Regions from separate parts of the Streptomyces sp. P9-2 genome, predicted to be linked through region 4. Evidence: riboswitches for the same ligand, from Rfam matches in the RefSeq annotation. Region 4 holds a riboswitch; each other region holds the start of a gene.
What was found. A riboswitch is a leader RNA that binds a small molecule or an ion and turns the genes downstream of it on or off. The one in region 4 is predicted to bind cobalamin.
Positions count from the first base shown of each region.

Region 1 (5,380 bases), on a different replicon from region 4:
GAGCTGGCGGCCTGCCACGAGCGCGCCATCGTCGAGCCGTACGCCCACGTCTGCGTCTCGCGTTCGGTCGCCGACGAACTCGCCCAGGGCTGGGGCCTGAAGGCGGAGGTCATACCCAACGGCGTGGCGTATGACCGCTTCGCCGTCACCGACCCGGCGGCCCGCGCTGCCTGGCGAACCCGCATCGGCCGCTACGTCCTCACCGTCGGCGGCATCGAACCCCGCAAGGGCTCCTTGGACCTCCTGGAGGCGTACGCGCTCCTGCGTGCCGACCACCCGGACGTGCGGCTGGTGATCGCGGGCGGCGAGACCCTCTTCGACTACCGCGACTACCGCGCCCGCTGGGAGGAGCGCGCCGCCGAACTCGGCCTCGAACCGGTCGTCCTGGGCCAGGTCCCGGAGGACGATCTCCCGCCGCTCGTCGGCGCCGCAGATGCGTTCGCGTTCCCCTCCGTCAAGGAAGGCTTCGGCCTGGCCGCGATGGAGGCCCTCGCCGCGGGGGTTCCTCTGGTGGTCCGCGACCTGCCCGTCCTGCGTGAGGTGTTCGGCGCTTCCGCCCGCTTCGCCGACACCCCCCGGGACCTGGCCGACGAGCTCGGCACGGCGCTCACGAACGGCGACCCCGTACGCCGCACGGCGGGCCGAGAGCTCGCCGCAGGTCACACCTGGGCCGCCGCGGCCCAGCGCCACCTGAACTTCTACCGCACGCTGCGCTGAACGGCCGGACGACCAACGCCTCATGCTCGGAACGCGAGATGTGTGCCGGGTGGAGGGATGCGCCGTCGCGCGGGACTGCTAACGCGCCGCACGATGTGCGGAACGTCCGACGTGGTCCGGGAGGCACGGCGGTGGGCGGTGGAAAGTGACGGCCAAGCGACCAAAAGGGCGCACGTTCAGCTGGACGCGGTGGCGGCGGATGCCGCGTTCCCGGACTCACTTGGACTCCCACTTCTTGTCACCGCCGTACAGGAAGGTGGCCAGCGCACCGCGCGAGGGTGCTCTCGCCAAGGCGGGCAAGGAATTCGACGAGCTGTCAGTCCTGGACCTGAACGAGGCCTTCGCCGCCCACGTGCTGGGCTGCGTGGCCGAATGGCCCGAGTTCGACCCGGCAATTCTCAACCTGCAGGACGGCGTGATTGCCCTCGGCCAACCGCTCGGCGCCTCCGGCGCCCGCCTCGCCGGCACCGTGGCCACAGCTCGCCCGCAAGGGCGGCGGCATCGGCGTCGCCACCCTCTGCATCGGCGTCCGCCAGGGGCCTCGCCCTCCTCGTCGAACCTTGAGCACTCCGCTGGAAGTCCGGAGCGCATACCGCCAGCCGACTGTGGCTGGCCGCACCCGCAGGGCGTAGCCGCACAGCCCCGAGCCCCGCACGGGAGGACAGCAGGAGAGCCACCTGGCCACCGGTTCCGAGGCCACCGGCCAGGAGGCTCCCCACACCGACGCCATCACGAAAGGGACGTCTGCCATGAACCCTAGCCCCCACAAGGCCCGCACGGGCCGGGAACGGTTCACCGTAGCCCTGCACTGGATCACCCACCGACGGCGCGTCGCCCTGGCGCATCTGCTGCGCGGCGCATGCTACGGCGTCGGAACGGGGGTGATCGGCCTCGCCTTCGTCTGGATGGAGCGCCTGATCTGACCCATCCCGAACGGCAATTCGGCGTCGGTGCTTCGCAAAGGCGGCGCCCGTCGGGCACGCACTCCATCCCGCCGAACGCGGACCGCTCGCCGACCTCACGACCGAGCTGCTGAACACCGGACGCCCGGCGGGCACAGGTGTACTCACCCGCTCCGAACTTGCCGTGCGCCAGGCGGCTCGAAGTGCGGTGACTGCTGGCTGGTCTGAGGGGCGCCGCAGTGAGGTGCCGCTCTGCCTGCGCCCGCCCGACGGACGGACGGAGGCTGAGGCGCGCCTTGGTCATGGCGGTGCTGTGGGTCGGGGCCGGGACGCTTGTGGCGTCCCGGCCCGCCGCGTTCCTCTGTCAGGAGGCGGACAGCTCGCTCCGGACGGTGCGGGCGGCGGCGACCAGGTTCTCCAGGGAGGCTCGGGTCTCGGGCCAGGAGCGGGTCTTCAGGCCGCAGTCGGGGTTGACCCAGAGCCGTTCAGCGGGAATGGCTTTCAAGCCGGTGCGCAGCAGTTCTGCAGCCTCCTCAACGCTCGGCACGCGGGGGGAGTGGATGTCGTAGACCCCCGGCCCGACTTCGCGTGGGTAGCCGCGAGTAGCGAGTTCGCGGGCGACCTGCATATGGGAGCGGGCGGCTTCCAGGCTGATGACGTCGGCGTCGAGGTCGTCGATGGCCTGGATGATGTCGCCGAACTCGGCGTAGCACATGTGGGTGTGGATCTGGGTGTCCGGCCGTACGACGGCGGTGGTGAGCCGGAACGCCTTCGTGGCCCACGCCAGGTAGGCCGGGCGGTCGGCGGCCCCCAGGGGCAGGGTCTCGCGGAGGGCGGGTTCGTCGACCTGGATGACCGAGACGCCGGCGGCCTCCAGGTCGTGTACCTCGTCGCGCAGGGCGAGGGCGACCTGCCGGGCGGTGTCGCCGAGCGGCTGGTCGTCGCGGACGAAGGACCAGGCGAGCATGGTGACCGGGCCGGTGAGCATGCCCTTGACCGGCTTCTCGGTGAGCGACTGGGCATACCTGGTCCAGCGCACCGTCATCGGCTCGGGGCGGGAGATGTCGCCGGCGAGGATGGGCGGACGGACGTAGCGGGTTCCGTAGGACTGGACCCAGCCGTGCTGGGTGGCGAGGTAGCCGGTGAGCTGCTCGGCGAAGTACTGGACCATGTCGTTGCGTTCAGGTTCGCCGTGCACCAGGACGTCGATGCCGGTCTTCTCCTGGAAGGAGATCACCTCCCGGATCTCGGCCTTGATGCGCTCCTCGTAGTCGGCGGTGTCGATGCGGCCTGCGCGCAGGTCGGCACGGGCGGTGCGCAGCTCGCCGGTCTGCGGGAAGGAGCCGATGGTCGTAGTGGGCAACAGCGGCAGGCCGAGGCGGGCGCGCTGGGCCGCGGCGCGTTCGGCGTACGGCTGGGACCGGCGAGCGTCGGCGTCCGTCACGGCCTCGGTGCGGGCCCGCAAGGCCGGGTCGCGGGTGATCGGTGAGGCGGCTCGGGAGGCGAGTGCGGCGCGGTTTGCGGTGAGTTCGCCAGTGATGGTGTGGATGCCCCGGGAGAGGCCCTTGGCGAGGGTGACGATCTCGGCGGTCTTCTGCCGGGCGAAGGCCAGCCAGCGCAGGATCTGCGGGTCAATGTCCCGCTCGGCCGTGACGTCCAGCGGAACGTGGAGCAGGGAACAGGAGGCGGCGACATCGACCCGGTCCGCGAGCCCGAGGAGTGTGCCGAGAGTGGACAACGACTTCTGGAGGTCGTTGATCCAGATGTTGCGGCCGTTGACCACGCCGGCGAGCAGCCGCTTGCCGGGCAGTCCGCCGACGGAGGCCAGGGCGTCCAGGTTGGCGGTAGCGGCCTCGGTGAAGTCCAGGGCGAGACCTTCGACCGGAGCCTTGGCCAGGATCGGCAGGGCATCGCCGAGGCGGTCGAAGTAGGAGGCGACGAGCAGCTTGGGCCGGTCGGTGAGGGCGCCCAGGTCGCGGTAGGCGCGCTCGGCGGCGTTCAGGTCGGCCGGGGTGCGGTCCTGGACGAGGGCGGGCTCGTCGAGCTGCACCCACTCGGCGCCGGCCGCGCGCAGGTCGGCGAGCACTTCCGCGTATGCGGGCAGCAGCCGGTCCAGGAGGGTCAGCGGCTGGAAGTCGGCGGGCACGCCGGGGGCGGGCTTGGCGAGCAGGAGGTAGGTGACGGGGCCGACGAGTACAGGCCGGGCCGCGAGGCCATGGGCGAGGGCTTCTTTCAGTTCGGCAACCTGCTTGGTGGAGTCGGCCGCGAAGACGGTGTTGGGGCCCAGTTCGGGGACCAGGTAGTGATAGTTGGTGTCGAACCACTTGGTCATCTCCAGTGGTGCGACATCCTGGGTGCCGCGGGCCATGGCGAAGTAGCCGTCGATCGCGTTGGCGTCGACGGCGGCGCGGTGCCGTTCTGGGATCGCGCCAACCATGACGGTGGTGTCGAGGACGTGGTCGTAGTACGAGAAGTCGCCGGTGGGCACCTCGTTGACGCCAGCATCGGCGAGCTGCCGCCAGTTGCTGCGGCGGATTTCGGCGGCGGTGGCATGGAGGGCGTCAGCGGTGACGCGGCCCTTCCAGTAACCCTCGATGGCCTTCTTCAGCTCCCGGTCGGGGCCCTGGCGGGGGTAACCGTACACGGTGGCTCGTGCTGCAGCGGCTGATGTCACGGAGATCTCCTTCGCGAGATTATTCCCTGAGATCCCGGAGACGGGACGAAAGCGCGAAGGGGATGACGAACCGTCCGGCAACGGCCCGCGTGGTTGGCACGGTCGTTCCGTCCGGTGTGTACGCCGGCCCGCCCTCGAGGTCACCGGGATGTCCGCGCACGGATCGGTCTGCGCGCGGGCAGTTGGCAGGTCTTCGGACTTGCGGGCACGTCCTCCTGCCGGAGGACACCTACTGGCCGTCGCTTCCCAGACCCGTACGTCGGACCCAGTGCGTATGACGGCGGTCGTTCCCGCTCACCGCTGCGGGGCAGTCCCGGATTCCCACCGGGTTCCCTCTTACGACGCATCCCGCCTGGCGGACGGGGCGAACCAGCTGCTGCGGCCAGCCTACGGGGTAGCGCCATGTACAGAAGAACACCGTCCAGAATGCGAAAGTGAGGGAGAGCTCGTCGAAGGAACCACAGCGAGGGGCTGGAAGTGCCGCACTCATGCTTCCCGCCCCTCTCTCCATCGCGCCGCGCGGGCACCCCAGCAGCGGTGCGGGCCCCTCAGCCTATGTCGCGACCATCCGCTGGAACAGCGGAGGCGGAGGCCGCGTGCTCGGGCCCTCGGCCGGCAGAATTGGGAAGCTGTTCTAGAACCCGCAGGGCAAGGGCTACAAGGACGGCGAGCTGTGGCCAGCCATGCAGCGCCCGACCTGGCGCCCGGACATCCGCGCCGCCGTCATCTCCAAGGCCCGGGTCAACATGCACCGTAAGATGCTGAAGATGGCGGAGTTCACCGGCCTGTACCCGCTGGCGGTGCTCTCCGACTACGTCGTCTACCCCTCACCCGGCCCGAGCCCGCTGGACTTCCTGCCCTACGCGGAGTCCGGCAAGCCCATCCCCGGAGCCTTCCGCCTCGGGCCCACGCCCGGCCTGGCGAAGCTGGAGGGCGTCCAGTCGATGCAGTGGGCGGTCGACCTGATGAAGCAGGGCCTCAACCCCGCCCGCCACATCAAGGGCGGCAACGCCGTGCTTGACGAAGGCGAGTAACCGTGGCCGCCCACACCACCCCCGGCACCCGCCGCCCGCGGCTGGCGTGGAGA
Region 1 is NZ_CP192634.1:81,777-87,156, forward strand. Features, by position in the region: gene ACQY0Z_RS32965 (MSMEG_0565 family glycosyltransferase) at 1-717, shown strand, start outside; partial or broken gene ACQY0Z_RS32970 (3-oxoadipyl-CoA thiolase) at 998-1,256, shown strand; gene ACQY0Z_RS32975 (hypothetical protein) at 1,467-1,640, shown strand; gene metE (5-methyltetrahydropteroyltriglutamate--homocysteine S-methyltransferase) at 1,984-4,299, opposite strand; cobalamin riboswitch at 4,473-4,669, opposite strand; partial or broken gene ACQY0Z_RS32985 (telomere-associated protein Tap) at 4,935-5,327, shown strand.
Region 1: it holds a riboswitch for cobalamin, as region 4 does, so the genes downstream of both, metE (5-methyltetrahydropteroyltriglutamate--homocysteine S-methyltransferase) here and ACQY0Z_RS28435 (ABC transporter substrate-binding protein) in region 4, are expected to answer to the same signal.

Region 2 (5,380 bases), 6.1 Mb from region 4:
GCGGGATCTCCCACGCCGTGCGGTACAGCCGCCGTACGTCCTCGGGGATCCACGCGACGTCCTGCACCGAACCGTTGGCCTCGCGCAGCGCCTCCCGGGTGCGCGCGTCCCACACCCCGAGCCGCTTGAGGTCCTCCACCAGGTACGAGTTGACCTGGAGGAACTCCCCGGACAGCGTCTCGCGCTTGAACAGGTTGGACACCTGCGGCTCGATGCACTCGTACACGCCCGCGATGGACGCGATGGTCGCCGTGGGCGCGATCGCCAGCAGCAGCGCGTTGCGCAGGCCCGTCGCGGCGATCCGGGTCCGCAGCGCCTCCCAGCGCTCCGGCCAGGCGAGCTCGACGCCGTAGTGGTCGGGGTGCAGCACGCCCCGCGCGGTACGGGTCTTCTCCCAGGCGGGCAGCGGGCCGTGCCGCTCGGCCAGTCCCGCGGACGTCTCGTACGCGGCGAGCATGATCCGCTCGGCGATCCGGGTGGACAGCGCCTTCGCCTCGGGGGAGTCGAACGGCAGCCGCAGCCGGAAGAACACGTCCTGCAGCCCCATCACGCCCAGACCCACGGGGCGCCAGCGGCTGTTGGACCGGGACGCCTCCCCGGTCGGGTAGAAGTTGATGTCGACCACCCGGTCCAGGAACGTCACGGCGGTGCGGACCGCCGCGTCCAGGCGCTCCCAGTCCATGCCGTCCTCGCCGGCGAACGCCGCGAGGTTGACCGAGCCGAGGTTGCAGACCGCCGTCTCCCCGTCGTCGGTGACCTCCAGGATCTCCGTGCACAGGTTGGACGAGTGGACGACGTGGCCCGGCTCGGCGGTCTGGTTGGCGGTGCGGTTGGCGGTGTCCTTGAAGGTCATCCAGCCGTTGCCGGTCTGCGCGAGGGTGCGCATCATCCGGCCGTACAGCTCGCGCGCCGGGAGCGTCCTGCGGGCCAGGCCCTTGGCCTCGGCGGCCCGGTAGGCCGTGTCGAACTCCTCGCCCCACAGGTCGACCAGTTCGGGCACGTCCACCGGGGAGAACAGCGACCACTGCGCGTCGTCGGCGACCCGGCGCATGAACTCGTCCGGCACCCAGTGCGCCAGGTTCAGGTTGTGCGTACGGCGGGCGTCCTCGCCGGTGTTGTCGCGCAGTTCGAGGAACTCCTCGATGTCCGCGTGCCACGTCTCCAGGTAGACCGCGGCGGCGCCCTTGCGGCGGCCCCCCTGGTTCACCGCGGCGACGGAGGCGTCCAGCGTTTTCAGGAACGGCACGATGCCGTTGGAGTGCCCGTTGGTGCCGCGGATCAGCGAACCCCGGGCGCGGACGCGGGAGAAGGACAGGCCGATGCCGCCGGCGTGCTTCGAGAGGCGGGCGACCTGGTGGTAGCGCTCGTAGAGGGAGTCCAGCTCGTCCTGGGGGGAGTCCAGGAGGTAACAGGACGACATCTGCGGGTGGCGGGTGCCGGAGTTGAACAGCGTGGGGGAGGAGGGCAGATAGTCGAGCCGGCTCATCAGCCCGTACAGCGCGGCGACCTCCTCCAGCGCCCGCTCGCTCTCGTCCTCGGCGAGCCCGCACGCGACCCGCAGCAGGAAGTGCTGGGGCGTCTCCACGACCTTGCGGGTCACCGGGTGGCGCAGCAGGTAGCGGCTGTGCAGGGTGCGCAGCCCGAAGTAGCCGAAGCGGTCGTCGGCGTCCGTGTCGATCAGCGCGTCCAGACGGTCCGCGTGCAGCCGGACGAACGCGGCGGTCCGGTCGCCGATCAGGCCCTCCCGGTGCCCGGCGGCCACCGAGCCGGTGAACGAGGTGACGCCCTGCGAGGCGGCCTCGGCGCGGATGCCGAGCGTCAGCAGCCGGGCGGCGAGCCGGGAGTAGGCGGGGTCCTCGGAGATCAGCCCGGCCGCCGCCTCGGTGGCCAGGTCCCGCAGCTCCGCCTCGTCGGCGGCGGCGGACCGGCCGCGCAGCGCGGCCGCGGCCACCCGGCCGGGGTCGGCGTCGGGCAGGTCGGCGGTCAGCTGGGTCAGGGTCCGCAGCAGCGCGGCCCCGGGGCCGTCGCTCTCCTCGGTCACGCGGGTCGCTGAAGCCGGATCGGCTGGCGCGATGGTCACGTGGGGCTCTCCCTCGCTCGGCACGGGGGCCTCGAAGAGCGCAGGGGGCAGCACACGAACGCACGCGGCGTCGCGTCCACCGGCCCATTCCGCGAGGCCCGGACGTCAGGGCACCCGGACCGGAAGGGCCGGGCGCACTGTCGGCAGGTCCTCGGACTGACTCCCGTGCGCGCCCGTGGGCAGGCATGGGTACACCGTTGCGGGACAGTTCCGGATTCGCACCGGATTCCCCTGCGGCGACAGCGAGCATGAGCATACATCTTGTGCCGGGTGCCGCCGACGGACCCATATGTTGTGTCGCGCGAGGGTTATGCTGGCGCCGGGTGAACGGGCCGCGCGGAGCTGTCAGAGCGTCAGCTCGTAGACCAGCAGCAGGATGTCGTCCACCTCCGGCAGCGGGTTCCAGTCCCGCGCCGGGTTGCGCGTGAAGCCCAGCCGCTCGTACACCCGGTGCGCGGCGTGCATGCTGCGCTGCGTGGACAGCACCATCCGCGTACGGCCGAGCGCCCTCGCGCGGTCGACGCAGGCGCGCACCAAAGCCTCGCCGGCGCCCCGGCCGCGGGCGGCGGCGGAGACCGCCAGCATGCGTATCTCCGCCTCGCCGGGCCCGGCGAGGTCCGCCATGGGGCCGGGGCCCGGCACGAAGGTCACCCCGCCCAGCAGCGTGCCGTCCGCCACGGCGACCAGCACCTCGGCCGCCGCCGCCCGCTTCGCCACGTCCCGCAGCTCGCCCAGGTAGCCGTCCGACTCCCCGAAGTCCAGCAGGCCGTCACCGAGATAGGCCTGCGCCGTGATCTCACCCAGTTCCGCGTGTTCGCCGGCGGTCACCGGCCGGATGACGATGTCCATGCGGGGGAGTCTGCCGCACGGGCACGACAACGGGCCGCCGGTTTTCCACCGACGGCCCGCTGCCGTGTGTATGTATGACCGTGTCAGTGCGCGCTGCCCGCCGTGGCCGGCGGGAGCTCGACCTCCACGCCCGGGTCGCCGGCGTCCGCCGTGTAGTCCTTCGGCTGGGTCTCGTCGACGCCCTCCGGCGCCTTGACCGCCCGCAGGACGAAAGTCAGGACGACCGTGACCAGCACGTTGATCACGAAGGCGGTGAGACCGATGTAGCCGATCTCCCCGATGCCCGGGATCTCCTTGGCGGAGCCGCCGAAGTGCTTCTGCGTCGGCGACGCCACCCCGTACGCGGCGACCGTGCCGTAGATCATGCCGACCGCCCAGCCGCCGATCAGCGCCCAGCGGTGGAACCACCGCGTGAACAGGCCGCCCACCAGCGCCGGGAAGGTCTGCAGGATCCAGATGCCGCCGAGGAGCTGGAAGTTGATCGCGACGGTCTTGTCCATGGTGAGGACGAAGACCAGCGCGCCCACCTTGACCAGCAGGGACACGATCTTGGAGACCGCGGTCTCCTGCTTGGGCGTCGCGTCCGGCTTGATGAAGTCCTTGTAGATGTTGCGGGTGAACAGATTCGCCGCGGCGATCGACATGATCGCCGCCGGCACCAGCGCGCCGATGCCGATCGCCGCGAAGGCCACACCGGCGAACCAGTCGGGGAACATGTTCTCGAACAGCTGCGGGATGGCCAGCTGGCCGTTCTGCACCTTCACCCCGGCCGCGATCGCCATGAACCCGAGCAGCGCCAGCAGGCCCAGCATCAGCGAGTACAGCGGCAGGATCGTGGTGTTGCGGCGGATCACGTCACGGCTGCGCGAGGACAGCGTCGCGGTGATCGAGTGCGGGTACATGAACAGCGCGAGCGCCGAGCCCAGCGCCAGCGTGGCGTACGTCCACTGGCCCGCCTCGCCCGGCACCAGGGCGCCGCGCGGGGCGCCCGTGGCCGGGTTGGTCTCGCTGTACGCCTCCTGCGCGGAGGCGAAGATCTCGTCGAACCCGCCCAGCTTGATCGGGATGTAGATGATCGCCACCGCGATCACGATGTAGATCAGCGTGTCCTTGACGAACGCGATCAGCGCCGGCGCCCGCAGACCCGACGAGTAGGTGTACGCGGCCAGCACACCGAAGGCGAGCAGCAGCGGCAGGTCCTTGACGAACCAGTTGGTGTTCTCGCCGCCGCCGACGCCCATCACGTCCAGCACGGCCTGGATGCCGACCAGTTGCAGCGCGATGTACGGCATCGTCGCCAGGATGCCGGTGACCGCGACGGCCAGCGACAGCCCCTTCGAGCCGAACCGCCCGCGCACGAAGTCGGAGGTCGTCACATAGCCGTGCTTGTGGGACACCGACCACAGCCGGGGCAGGAAGGTGAAGATCAGCGGATACACCAGGATCGTGTACGGCACCGCGAAGAAGCCGGCCGCGCCCGCCGCGTAGATCGCCGCCGGGACGGCCACGAAGGTGTACGCGGTGTACAGGTCGCCGCCGAGCAGGAACCAGGTGACCCAGGTGCCGAACGAGCGCCCGCCCAGGCCCCATTCGTCGAGGGTGTGCTCGTTCGCGGCCTTGCGCCAGCGCGCGGCCAGGAAGCCCATCACGGTGACGAGCACGAAGAAGAAGATGAAGACGGCGAGTGCCACGCCGTTCACGCCGTCGTTCACTGCTCCGCACCACCCTTCGCGGCCGAGCGGGCGCGCTGGTCACGCTGCCAGAGCTTGTACGCGGTCATCGTCAGCGCGGTGGAGATCAGCACCCACAGCATCTGGTACCAGTAGAAGAACGGGATGCCGATGAAGACCGGGTCGGTCTTTGCGTAGGACCCGACCCACAGCATGGCGACGAATGGTGCGAGCAGGCAGAGGCCGATGACGACGCGCATGGGCGTCACCACCGGCCCTGGAGTTGTTTGCGGGGTTTGTGACATCTGACGGCTCCCGTCCCCTCACTGATCGCCGACGTTGGCTCGCGGCAATGTAGGTGAGGGCGCGGGGCGGTCGTAACCCCCCGTAGGAGGGGCGGAATGCAGCAGCAGCGCAACCGCAAGGCAACAGCAACGAAAATCCTGTCAACCACCCGGTCTGTCGGGTTTTGCGGTCACGCCGGCGGCTGCTTGTCTCAGTCCTGGGGGCGCTTGAGGCGCGCGACGAACTTGTACCGGTCGCCCCGGTACACCGACCGCACCCACTCCACGGGCTGCCCGTCCCGGTCGAGCGAATGCCGGGACAGCATCAGCATCGGCAGGCCCACGTCGGTGCCCAGCAGGCCCGCCTCGCGCGGCGTGGCCAGGGACGTCTCGATGGTCTCCTCGGCCTCCGCGAGATGGACGTCGTACACCTCGGCGAGGGCCGTGTAGAGGGACGTGTACTTCGTCAGGCTGCGGCGCAGGGCAGGGAAACGCTT
Region 2 is NZ_CP192633.1:228,381-233,760, reverse strand. Features, by position in the region: gene ACQY0Z_RS01060 (ribonucleoside-diphosphate reductase subunit alpha) at 1-2,080, opposite strand, end outside; cobalamin riboswitch at 2,206-2,376, opposite strand; gene ACQY0Z_RS01055 (GNAT family N-acetyltransferase) at 2,426-2,929, opposite strand; gene mctP (monocarboxylate uptake permease MctP) at 3,013-4,641, opposite strand; gene ACQY0Z_RS01045 (DUF3311 domain-containing protein) at 4,638-4,859, opposite strand; gene ACQY0Z_RS01040 (GntR family transcriptional regulator) at 5,096-5,380, opposite strand, start outside.
Region 2: it holds a riboswitch for cobalamin, as region 4 does, so the genes downstream of both, ACQY0Z_RS01060 (ribonucleoside-diphosphate reductase subunit alpha) here and ACQY0Z_RS28435 (ABC transporter substrate-binding protein) in region 4, are expected to answer to the same signal.

Region 3 (5,380 bases), 2.7 Mb from region 4:
GGATCTCGTAGCCCTCGACGCGCTCGCCGAGGGCCTCGCCGACGGGGCGGGCCAGGGTCTTCTCGCGGGCGAACCGCACCCGGACGGGCAGCACGCCGAGCCCGTCCACATGTCCCGCGCGGCTCTCCACGTCGTCCTCGATGTGCTCGCCGAGCAGCTGGAAGCCGCCGCAGATGCCCAGCACCGGCCGGCCCTCGGCGGCCCGCCGCACCAGCGCGTCCGCGAGACCCCGCTCGCGCAGCCAGCGCAGCGCCTTCACGGTGCCGCGGGTGCCGGGCACCACCACCAGGTCGGCATCGGCGAGTTCGTCCGGCCGGTCCACGAACCGCACCACGACGCCCGGTTCGGCGGCCAGCGCGTCGACGTCGGTGAAGTTGGACATCAGCGGCACCGCGCACACCGCGACCCGCAGCACCTCCTCGCCGGCCGGCGCGGCCACCTCGGACTCCCGCACGGCGCCGCGCAGGGAGACGCGCAGCCCGTCCTCCTCGTCGATGCCGAGCCCGTGCCGGAACGGCAGCACGCCGTAGGTGCGCCGCCCGGTGAGGCCGTGCAGCATCTCCAGGCCCGGCTCCAGCAGGGAGACGTCCCCGCGGAACTTGTTCACCAGGAACCCGGCGACCAGCTGCTGGTCCTCGGGGGAGAGCAGGGCGACCGTGCCGAAGAAGGAGGCGAAGACGCCGCCCCGGTCGATGTCCCCGACGACCAGCACGGGCAGCCGGGCGCCCCGCGCGATCCCCATGTTCACGATGTCGGTGCGGCGCAGGTTGATCTCGGCGGGGCTTCCGGCGCCCTCGCAGATCACCGCGTCGTACGCGGCGCGCAGCTGCTCCAGGCAGCCCAGGACCGTGCCGAGAAGCTTCTCCTGGCGGCCGCCGTGGTAGCCGCGGGCGCTCATCTCGCCGACCGGGCGGCCCATCAGCACCACCTGGCTGGACCGGTCGCCGCCCGGCTTCAGCAGCACCGGGTTCATCAGCGCCGTCGGCTCCACCCGGCACGCCTGCGCCTGCATGGCCTGCGCGCGGCCGATCTCGGCGCCCTCGCGGGTGACGAACGAGTTCAGCGACATGTTCTGCGCCTTGAACGGCGCGACCCTCACCCCCTGGCGCACCAGCCACCGGCAGATTCCGGCGGTGACCACGCTCTTGCCTGCGTCCGAGGTGGTCCCGGCGACCAGCAGTCCGCGACCGCTCACTGGGCACGTCCCTTCAGCACGCGCCGCGCGGCCACCCCGGCCGCCAGCGCCAGCCAGCCGACGCGCCGCGACAGGCGCACCGCCCGGTCGATGTCGGTGACGGCGACGGGGCGTCCGCCGCCGTTGAGGACGGGCCGGTGCTCGACCCGCCCGCCGTAGGAGAGGGTTCCGCCGAGCCGCACGCCGAGCGCGCCCGCGAAGGACGCCTCCACGGGACCGGCGTTGGGGCTGGGGTGCTTCGCCGCGTCCGCGCGCCAGGCCCGTACCGCCCCGCGCCGGTCGGGACCGGTGAGCGCGGCGAGGACGGCCGTCAGGCGCGCGCCCGGCCAGCCGGCGACGTCGTCGAGCCGGGCGGACGCCCAGCCGTAGCGGAGGTACCGGGGCGACCTGTGACCCACCATCGCGTCCAGGGTGTTGACGGCCCGGAAGCCCACCAGGCCCGGCACCCCGGCGACCGCGCCCCACACCAGGGCGCCCACCACGGCGTCGGAGGTGTTCTCGGCGACGGACTCCACCACGGCGCGGGCGATTCCGTCGGCGTCCAGCGCCTGCGGGTCACGGCCGCACAGGTGCGGCAGCCGCGCGCGGGCGGCCTCGACGTCCCCGTCCTGGAGCGCCCGCCCGACGGCGCGCGCCTCCCGGGCCAGCGAGGTCCCGCCGACGACGGCCCAGGTGGCGACGCCGGTCAGGGCGACGGAGGCGGCGGGGGAACGGCGTACGGCGCGGGCGGCCAGGCCGGCGAGCGTGACGGCGCCGCCGACGCACACGGCGGTGTGCACGGCCCCGCGGCCACGGTCGTCCCGCCACAGCACCCGCTCCACGGCAGCCGCGGCCCGCCCGAAAGCGGCGACCGGGTGACCGCGGCGGGGATCGCCGAGCAGCAGGTCGCCGAGGAGGCCGGCGGCGGCGCCGTACGCGAACACGCGATCGGCACCCATGGGTTCAGCCGGTGACGGATCCGGAGGGTACGGCCCCGAAGGGGGGTGGGGTGTCGCTGGTCGACCTCGGCAGGCTGCCGCGCATGGCGATATGTCCTCACTCAGGGTGTCCGCGCCCTGGTTCGACGAGACCGGCGGCGAGAGTTCCTGGCTCCCGGGGTTCGCACCCCGGTGACAGTGGCGGGACCGCGCCGGATTCGCACCGGCTTCCTCTCCTGCCGCCGTATTGGCGGAGGCAGTCCACCATGCCCCTGGAAGGGCCGTCAACTTGCCTTTGACCTGCGGGGCTGAAGTGTGCCGAGGCCCACAGAGGGGCTCACGTGGGTGAACGCCGTGAGCGGCCCGTGGACGCGCGCGCACGTCCGGCACGGGCGGGGACACGGCGACGGGCGGGACGGGAGCCGCTGCTCCCGTCCCGCCCGCTCACGCGTGCGGCCCGTCGGTCAGGCCATGATCAGGTAGATGCCGTAGCCCACGGCCGCCGCGCAGGTGGCGAAGCAGGCGTAGGCGCCGGTGACCGCGAGGGCCGCGGACCGGCCCTCGGCGGACGCCCGCTCGCGGCGGGACAGACCCGAGATGCCGAGGGTGAACAGGGCCACCAGGGCCACGGTGACCACGAGGCTGACGCCGAACACGGAGCCGAGGGCCGCCCAGTCGATCTTCATGCTGCTACTTCCTTCGTGCCGGACGCGGTCAGACGGTCGAGGCGGCCGACGGGGCCTGCGGGTCGGCGGTGGCCGGGGCCGGGATGGTGGCCGACAGTTCCTCGGAGGGGCCGGCCGGGGGCGGGGTCACGGCGGCGATCGCCTGGGTGACCACACCGGCGGGCTCCTCGGAGGCGGCCTCGGGGGTGTCGTGGTCGTTGACGTTGGTGTGGTCGACGACCTCGCGCCGGGAGATCTTCCAGATGGCCGCGCTGGAGGCGACCAGGAAGACGGCCACGACGGCGGTGCCCCAGCTGCCGAAGCCGCACACCCACTCGGCGATCGCCGCGACCAGCGCGGCGGCCGGCAGGGTCAGGCCCCAGGCGACGAACATCCGGGTGGCCGTGGACCAGCGGACCACGCCGCCCTTGCGGCCGAGGCCCGCGCCCATGACGGAACCGGACACGGAGTGCGTCGTGGAGAGGGAGAAGCCCAGGTGCGAGGAGGCCAGGATGACCGTCGCGGCGCTGGTCTGGGCGGCGAAGCCCTGCTGCGGCTGGAGGTCGGTCAGGCCCTTGCCCATGGTGCGGATGATGCGCCAGCCGCCCAGGTAGGTGCCGAGGGCGATGGCGAGACCCGCGGAGAGGATGACCCACATCGGCGGGTCGGAGTCGGGGGCTACGGCGCCGCCGGCGACCAGGGCGAGGGTGATGATGCCCATCGTCTTCTGCGCGTCGTTGGTGCCGTGGGCCAGGGAGACCAGGCCGGCCGAGGCGATCTGCCCGGCGCGGTAGCCCTTCTCGGAGGCCTTGGTGTCGGCGCCGCGGCCCATGCGGTACGTGAGCCGGGTCGCGAACATCGCGGCGATGCCGGCCACCAGCGGGGCGGCGATCGCGGGGAGCAGGACCTTGGTGACCAGCACGTCGCCGTGGACCGCGCCGAAGCCGGCGGAGGCGACCGTGGCGCCGATCAGACCGCCCATGAGGGCGTGCGACGAGCTGGACGGCAGGCCGACCAGCCAGGTGAGGAGGTTCCAGAGGATCGCGCCGACCAACGCGGCGAAGATGACCTCGGGACGGATGCCGGCCTCGTCGACGAGGCCTTTGGAGATCGTGTTGGCGACCTCCACCGAAAGGAATGCGCCGACAAGGTTCAGCACGGCGGACATGGCCACCGCGACCTTGGGCTTGAGCGCACCGGTCGAAATGGTCGTTGCCATCGCGTTCGCGGTGTCGTGGAAACCGTTCGTGAAATCGAACGCGAGTGCGGTTACCACCACAATCGCGAGGATCAGCGAGAAGCTTTCCATTTACCCAGGCAATCGTTCGAGGTCATTGGCTGGTCGAACGTAGGTAACCAGGGTGAACGGAAGATGAACTGGAACGGGCATCGGGGTGACCGTAAGAGGGGGTGTGCGCTCCGCCGTCCGGCCCAGGCGGCCTGGGCTCCTGGCAGGATCTCCACATGGCCGAACAGTACGGGACAGGACAGGAAGCGGAGGGCGCTCTGCGTGGCGTCCCGGGCACGCGCGGTGAGGGCTCTCCGGGGCCCGGCGAAGGGGTGGCGGAGGCCTGGTCGGAGCTGGTCGGGACGGCCCGCAGGACCGTCGCCGACGGCCTCGTCGTCGGCACCTCGGGCAACGTCTCCGTACGGGTCGGGAACACCGTCCTCGTGACCCCCACGGGCGTCCCCTACGACCGGCTCACCCCGGACGACGTGACGGGCGTGGACCTCACGGGCCGGCAGGTGCTCGGCACGCTGGTCCCGACCAGCGAACTGCCCCTCCACCTGGCCGTCTACCGCGCCACCGACGCGCGCGCCGTCGTCCACACGCACGCCGTGCACGCCACCGCCGTCTCCACGCTCGTCGACGAACTTCCGGCGATCCACTACATGACCGCGGCCCTCGGCGGCCCCGTCCGCGTGGCCCGCTACGCCACCTACGGCACCCCGGAACTGGCCGAGAACACCCTCCACGCCCTCGAAGGCCGCACCGGCTGTCTGATGCGCAACCACGGCACCCTCACGTACGGCGCCGGCCTCGCCCAGGCGTACGACCGCACGGCCCAGCTGGAGTGGATGTGCCGCGTCTGGCTCACGGCCTCCTCGGTCCCGGGCCTGACCCCGGCCCTGCTCAGCCCGGAACAGCTCGCGGAGGCGGGGGAGCGGTTGCGGGGGTACGGGCAGCGGGGGTGAGGGGGTGTCGGCCTGGCGGCCGGTAGGGGAACGCCCTGGGGCCCGGGGTGTCCGGGCGGGGCTGCCCGCCGGCCGGGGAGTGGGGTGGGCGGGGTCGCGCTGCGGGTGGCGGTGCTGGTGGTGTGGCGGGTGCGGGACACCGCCCGGGCGACCCTGCCAGGCCGCTCGGCCCGTCGGGAGAGAGCCGCACCGACCGGTGGAGCGTCGTAGGGCGTCTGTACTCGGGCGGCTCCGCGTGCCGCCTCGGACGCCCGCTTTCCCGTCCGGCCGGCGGCCTGGCGTCTCGGACAGCGAGGAGGCTCCGTCGACCGAGGGCCGTCCGCCCACGGGTGTCATGTCCGCCTCGGGAACGCCACCGGGCCCGGGTGATGCACTCGGCCGACCGCTCACCCGGCCGACCGCTCACG
Region 3 is NZ_CP192633.1:3,553,564-3,558,943, forward strand. Features, by position in the region: gene ACQY0Z_RS16240 (cobyric acid synthase) at 1-1,195, opposite strand, end outside; gene ACQY0Z_RS16245 (cobalamin biosynthesis protein) at 1,192-2,133, opposite strand; cobalamin riboswitch at 2,253-2,393, opposite strand; gene ACQY0Z_RS16250 (hypothetical protein) at 2,577-2,798, opposite strand; gene ACQY0Z_RS16255 (inorganic phosphate transporter) at 2,827-4,086, opposite strand; gene ACQY0Z_RS16260 (class II aldolase/adducin family protein) at 4,242-4,973, shown strand.
Region 3: it holds a riboswitch for cobalamin, as region 4 does, so the genes downstream of both, ACQY0Z_RS16245 (cobalamin biosynthesis protein) here and ACQY0Z_RS28435 (ABC transporter substrate-binding protein) in region 4, are expected to answer to the same signal.

Region 4 (5,380 bases):
GCGTGTACACCGCCATGTCCAACATCCTCCGATGTTATTGCAACTCGTATGCAGTTGCACGCTACCAGCAATAGTGGCAATCAATGAACAGGCGCTGGCCCTAGGGCCGTGTCACCGGAACCCCGACCGGCGCACGACGAACGACGGTGCGGCCGATCTCGCGTGCGGCACCCGAACCCACCCCTCTGCCACGAACCCCCTGGTCACGGCGACCCGTTCGTCGCGTTCGGCACACGAATGGCGGACGATCCCCAGCCGACACCTCCATCACCTGGACGCAGGAAGCGGGCCCGCTCCCCGCTCCGTCGGCCAAGACGCGAATGGCGGCGGACTCGTCGCGGCCGAGGGCCTTGAGCGGGACGGACCGTGCGACATCCGGCGGGCCACCCCAGCCGTGGGCGCCGACCCGGACGATTTTCGCCGTGATGACCCATGGCAGCCCGGGCGGGGGCACTGCTGCGCGCCTCGGGACCAGGGGCTGCACCGGAGGAGTCAAGGCCGCATCCCCCCTGGGGGCGGCCATGTGCGCGGAGCCGGTTCGGTGCACGTCATCGGAGATTTTATTGCACACTATTTGCAACAACTTATATGAGGCAGAGAGGTCACCGATGAGGTCTGCGCTGGCGCCGGGCATCGAGTCGTCCTGCAGCAAGACGGGAGCGGACCCGGTCACGCACCTCGGGGACACGCTGGACGACGCGGTCGCGGAGTGCTTCGACAAGGCGGCACGGGTCTTCGGGCTGCCGTATCCGGACGGTCCGGCCATCGAGGCGTTCCCGCCTGCGCCGAGCACGGCGTGAGCGCCTTGGTCGTGGTCGGCTGTGTCGCCGCGAACTCGCGGGTACGGTCGCCGACCGAGGAGCACCGTCTGGCGGCGGGCGCCGAACTGCGGATGCCGCCGCTGCGGCTGTGCACCGACAACGGCGCGATGACCGCCCCCGTCGGCGACCTTCTCGTACGGACGGGCGCCGCACCGGCACCGCTGGAGTACGCCGCACTGCACCCCGTCGTCATGGGGAAGGCGGTGGCCGCCTGATGACCACGGACATCCGTGTGCACCGGGACGCCGGGATACTCACGCACACCGAGTCACTGCGTTCGGTGTACGTCGACGCCTTCTGCGCCCCGCCCTGGCACGAGGACGAGGCGCAGACAACCGAGTTCGCCTCCCGGCTGCCGGCGGACGTGCGGCGTGCCGGGTTCACCGCCGCGACCGCCGTGCGCGACGGGGAGATCGTCGGCTTCGCCACCGCGTGGACCACTCCGTCCCCCTCCCCACCGACCGCGGCTATCCCCGGGCGGCCGCCGGCCTCGGCAACGACCGCACCGCCGACTGGCTGTGCGGAGCCCGGGAAATCGACGAACTCGCCGTCCGGCCCACCGCCCGCGGCACAGGCCTCGCCGCCCGCCTCCTCGAAGCGGTGACCGCAGACGCGCCCGAGGGGCGGGCATGGCTGCTCACCTCGGTCCGGAACGGGCGGGCCATGGCCTTCTACCGCCGCCACGGCTGGACGCAGGCCACCCACCTCTCCCCCGACGGCAAGGGCATCGTCGTCTTCCTCGTCCCGCGCCACCCCGCCCGTTCCCTCGCCCCGCTCCACCTGTGAGCCTTCGGAGCCCCGCCTTGCCCACCGCTCAAATCCGCCGCCATTTCCTCGACATCGTCACCGAGCGCGCCACAACGTGGTCCTCGGCGCCCCACTGGGAACCGATGCCCCGACCTTGCTGTTCGTCAAGCACTGGCCCAGGGCGGCGAGGTCCTGGCACCGTTCCGGGCGCGTGACAGGGGTCACCGCCCGGATCACGGACGTCCGCGTTCCTGAAGCACGGGAGGCGAGGTCGGCACGGTTCGCCGCCAGGTCGGCGGCGATGGCGTCGGTGCCCCGGAACTGGCCTCGCACGGCTACCCGCGCGAGGCCGGACCGGGTGTCTACGACATCCACTCCCCGCGCGTCCCGAGCACTGAGGAGGCCGCGGACCTCCTGCGCACCGGTCTACGGGCCATCCCGGCCGAGCGGCTGTGGGTCAACCCCGACTGCGGCCTGTAGACCCGTGCCTGGCCCGAGACCCGGGCCTCGCTCGAATACCTGGTGGCCGCCGCCCGCACCGTCCGTGACGAGCTGCACGAGCGGCTCGGGATGGGGCTCGGCACGATCGGCGTCGTCCTGGCCGTGGCATCGCTCGTGCAGTTCTCCGGCGGCATCGTCGGCGGAGCCCTAGCGGACCGCACTGCGCCGCAGCCCTCGCTCCGATGCCGTGGTCTTCGGCCAGCAGCGGCTGGCCGCGGGCCGGAGCGCCTGCGCGAGCGGCGTGCTGGTCGGGCAGTTGTACGGCCTCGGCGAACGGACCGGACACACCGGTTGGTTCCTGCTGTTGGCAGCCGCCCAGTGTCTGCTGCTTCCCCCTCTTCTGCTCACGCTGCGCCGCCGCACGGCGCGGCGACCTCTCCCCGACGACGACCACGAAGGAGCACTGACACGCGATGACACGGACGGGCGGCTTCCAGGACGATGACTTCTGGACCGAGTTCCACGACTTCCCCTTCTCCGAGCAGCGCCACGAGCGGGCAGAGGAACTGCTGGACACCTCTCCCCTACTGACCTTCCCGCAGGGTTCGCGCGTACTGGACCTGGGGTGCGGACCGGGGGTGTTCACCGTGCCGCTCGCCCGCCGCGGCCACCGCGTGACCGGAGTGGACGTGGACGAGTGGGCGCGGCGGCGCAGCGAATGGGTTCTGGTCCGGGGCGAGCGGGTGACGCGGGCCACCTTGACGTGGTTCGTGTACAGCGCGGTGGAGCTGCGGCGGATGGCCGAGGAGGCAGGGTTCGACCGCGTGGAGGTCTTCGGTGGGTTCGACGGGCGCCCCTACGGCGAGAGTACCGAGCGGCTCCTTCGGGCGGTCCGCGAAGCGTGAGGGGGCGCGGGGCATGCGGCCGGGTTCGCACGCCCTTTTGCCGTCGGCTCGGAGGAACGTAGGATCACCTGGTCATCGCCGCGACGGGAGACAGGAAGCCGGTGCGAATCCGGCACGGTCCCGCCACTGTGACCGGGGAGCGCCCCTCCAGCATGCCACTGCGCTGTGCGCGGGAAGGCGGAGGGAACGTCGATCCGGGAGTCAGGACACTGGTCCGTCGCGGGCCCGATCCGAGGAGCGCGGACTCCAGGAGGCTTCACGTGTCCCCTTTGTTCACCCCTGCCCGCCCGCGCGGGTTCCTTCGTGCCGCGGCCGCTGCCGTGGCTCTCTCGTCAGTGCTGCTGATCACCGGCTGCGGCTCGTCCGACGGGACCGACGGTGACGGGAAGGCCACCGCGGCGGCACTGGCGGGCTTTCCCGTCACCGTCGACAACTGTGGCGTGAGGACGACCTATGACGAGCCTCCGTCGCGGGTGGTCACCATCCACCAGCACCCTGCGGAACTCATGCTCGCCCTCGGGCTCAAGGACCGCATGGTCGGCACGGCCTTCCCCGACTCCGCCGTCCTGCCCGAGCTGAAGAGGGATTACGAGGCGATCCCCGAACTGGCGGAGAAGGAACCGTCGTTCGAGAAGATCCTGGACGCCGAACCCGACTTCGTCTACGGCGGCTACGGCAGTGCCTTCGCCGAGAACGAGGGCCGCTCCCGCAAGGCGTTCGCCGACGCCGGCATCGACACCTACCTCAACCGTGAGTACTGCGGCAGGAAGCGGGCGACGATGAAGGACACCTACGGCGAGATCCGCACCATCGGCAAGGTCTTCGGTGTCCCGGACCGGGCCGACGAGCTGGTCACGGACCTGCAGACCCGCGTCGGCAAGGCCGCAGCCAAGGTCGAGGGCGAGCCCGAGGTGCCCGTCTTCGTCTACGACAGCGGCGACAAAAGCGCCTTTACCGCGGGCGGCAAGAGCCTGGGTACGGAGCTGATCCGGCTGGCCGGCGGCGAGAACGTCTTCGCCGACCTCGACGACGTCTTCGGCGACGTCTCCTGGGAGCAGGTCGTCGAGCGCAAGCCCGAGGTCATCGCCCTCTACGACTACGCCGGCTCCGGAAGCGTGAGAGAGAAGAAGAAGTTCCTGCTCTCCCAGCCCGCGCTGGCCGACGTACCCGCCGTCAGGAACAAGCGCTTCGTCGTCCTGCCGCTGACCGCCACCCTGGTCGGCATCCGCTCGGCCTACGCGGTCGAGGACCTGGCCCGCGGGCTGCACCCCGAGAGCTTCCGGTGACCCAGGCCGCCACCGGCACGCCCGCCGAGCGGACAGTTCCACGGCGGGAGGCCACCGGGTCAGGACCGGGCCGTACGCGGCAGGCCGTCATCCTGCTGGCCCTCACCGCGTTGCTCGTCGTCTCCGCCACGGCGGGCCTGACGATCGGCTCCGTCCAGGTGCCGCCCGTCCAGGTGTGGGGCATCGTGACGCACGCGCTGGGCGCCGACTGGCAGGATCCGGACTGGTCAGGGGCGCGGGAGACCATCGTGCTGGACGTGCGGGCACCGCGGGTCCTGCTGGGCGCGGTCACCGGAGCCGGCCTGGCGGTGATCGGCACCGCTCTGCAGGCTCTGGTGCGCAACCCGCTCGCCGAGCCGTACCTGCTCGGCGTCTCCTCGGGAGCATCGCTCGGCGCGGTCTCCGTGATCGTGTTCGGGTTCACCCTCTTCGGGCCGGTCTCCCTGTCGGTGGCCGCCTTCGTGGGCGCCCTGGCCGCGCTTGTGCTCGTGTACGCCACCGCCCGCACCGGCGGACGCATCACCGCGTCACGGCTCGTGCTGTCCGGAGTGGCGATCGCCGCGGTGCTCACCGCCGTGCTCCACCTGCTGTTGCTCAGCACCGGCCGCGGCAACGAAGCTCGCGCGGTCCTCGCCTGGACCCTCGGCGGCCTCGGCGGCGTCAACTGGAGCACGCTGTGGCTGCCGAGCACGGCCCTGCTGCTCGGTGTCGGCGTCCTCATGGTTCATGCCCGCCACCTGAACCTGCTGCTGGCCGGCGAGGAGACGGCGACCACGATGGGCCTGGACGTCGCCCGCTTCCGCGCCCGGCTGTTCGTCCTGCTCTCCCTCGTCACGGGCGTGCTGGTCGCGGCGGCCGGGCCGATCGGCTTCGTCGGGCTGATGATGCCGCACATCGTGCGCCTGTTCGTCGGCGGCGACCACCGCCGGGTCCTGCCGACGGCGGCACTCGGCGGAGCGGTCTTCCTCGTCTGGGCCGACATCGCCGCACGGACGGTCGCCGCACCGATGGAGATACCCGTCGGCGTCCTCACCGCCCTGTGCGGCGGGCCGTTCTTCCTGTGGCTGATGCGCCGGGACGCCCGGCGCGGCACCGACCGAGGAGTGGCATGACCGCGACCGAACTGAGCGTCGACGGCGTCACGCTCACCGCCGGAGCCCGCCACCTGGTGCGCGACGTC
Region 4 is NZ_CP192633.1:6,289,108-6,294,487, reverse strand. Features, by position in the region: gene ACQY0Z_RS28460 (superoxide dismutase) at 1-16, opposite strand, end outside; partial or broken gene ACQY0Z_RS28455 (hypothetical protein) at 609-1,036, shown strand; partial or broken gene ACQY0Z_RS28450 (GNAT family N-acetyltransferase) at 1,036-1,607, shown strand; partial or broken gene ACQY0Z_RS28445 (5-methyltetrahydropteroyltriglutamate--homocysteine S-methyltransferase) at 1,881-2,123, shown strand; gene ACQY0Z_RS28440 (class I SAM-dependent methyltransferase) at 2,483-2,914, shown strand; cobalamin riboswitch at 2,969-3,146, shown strand; gene ACQY0Z_RS28435 (ABC transporter substrate-binding protein) at 3,175-4,200, shown strand; gene ACQY0Z_RS28430 (FecCD family ABC transporter permease) at 4,197-5,312, shown strand; gene ACQY0Z_RS28425 (ABC transporter ATP-binding protein) at 5,309-5,380, shown strand, end outside.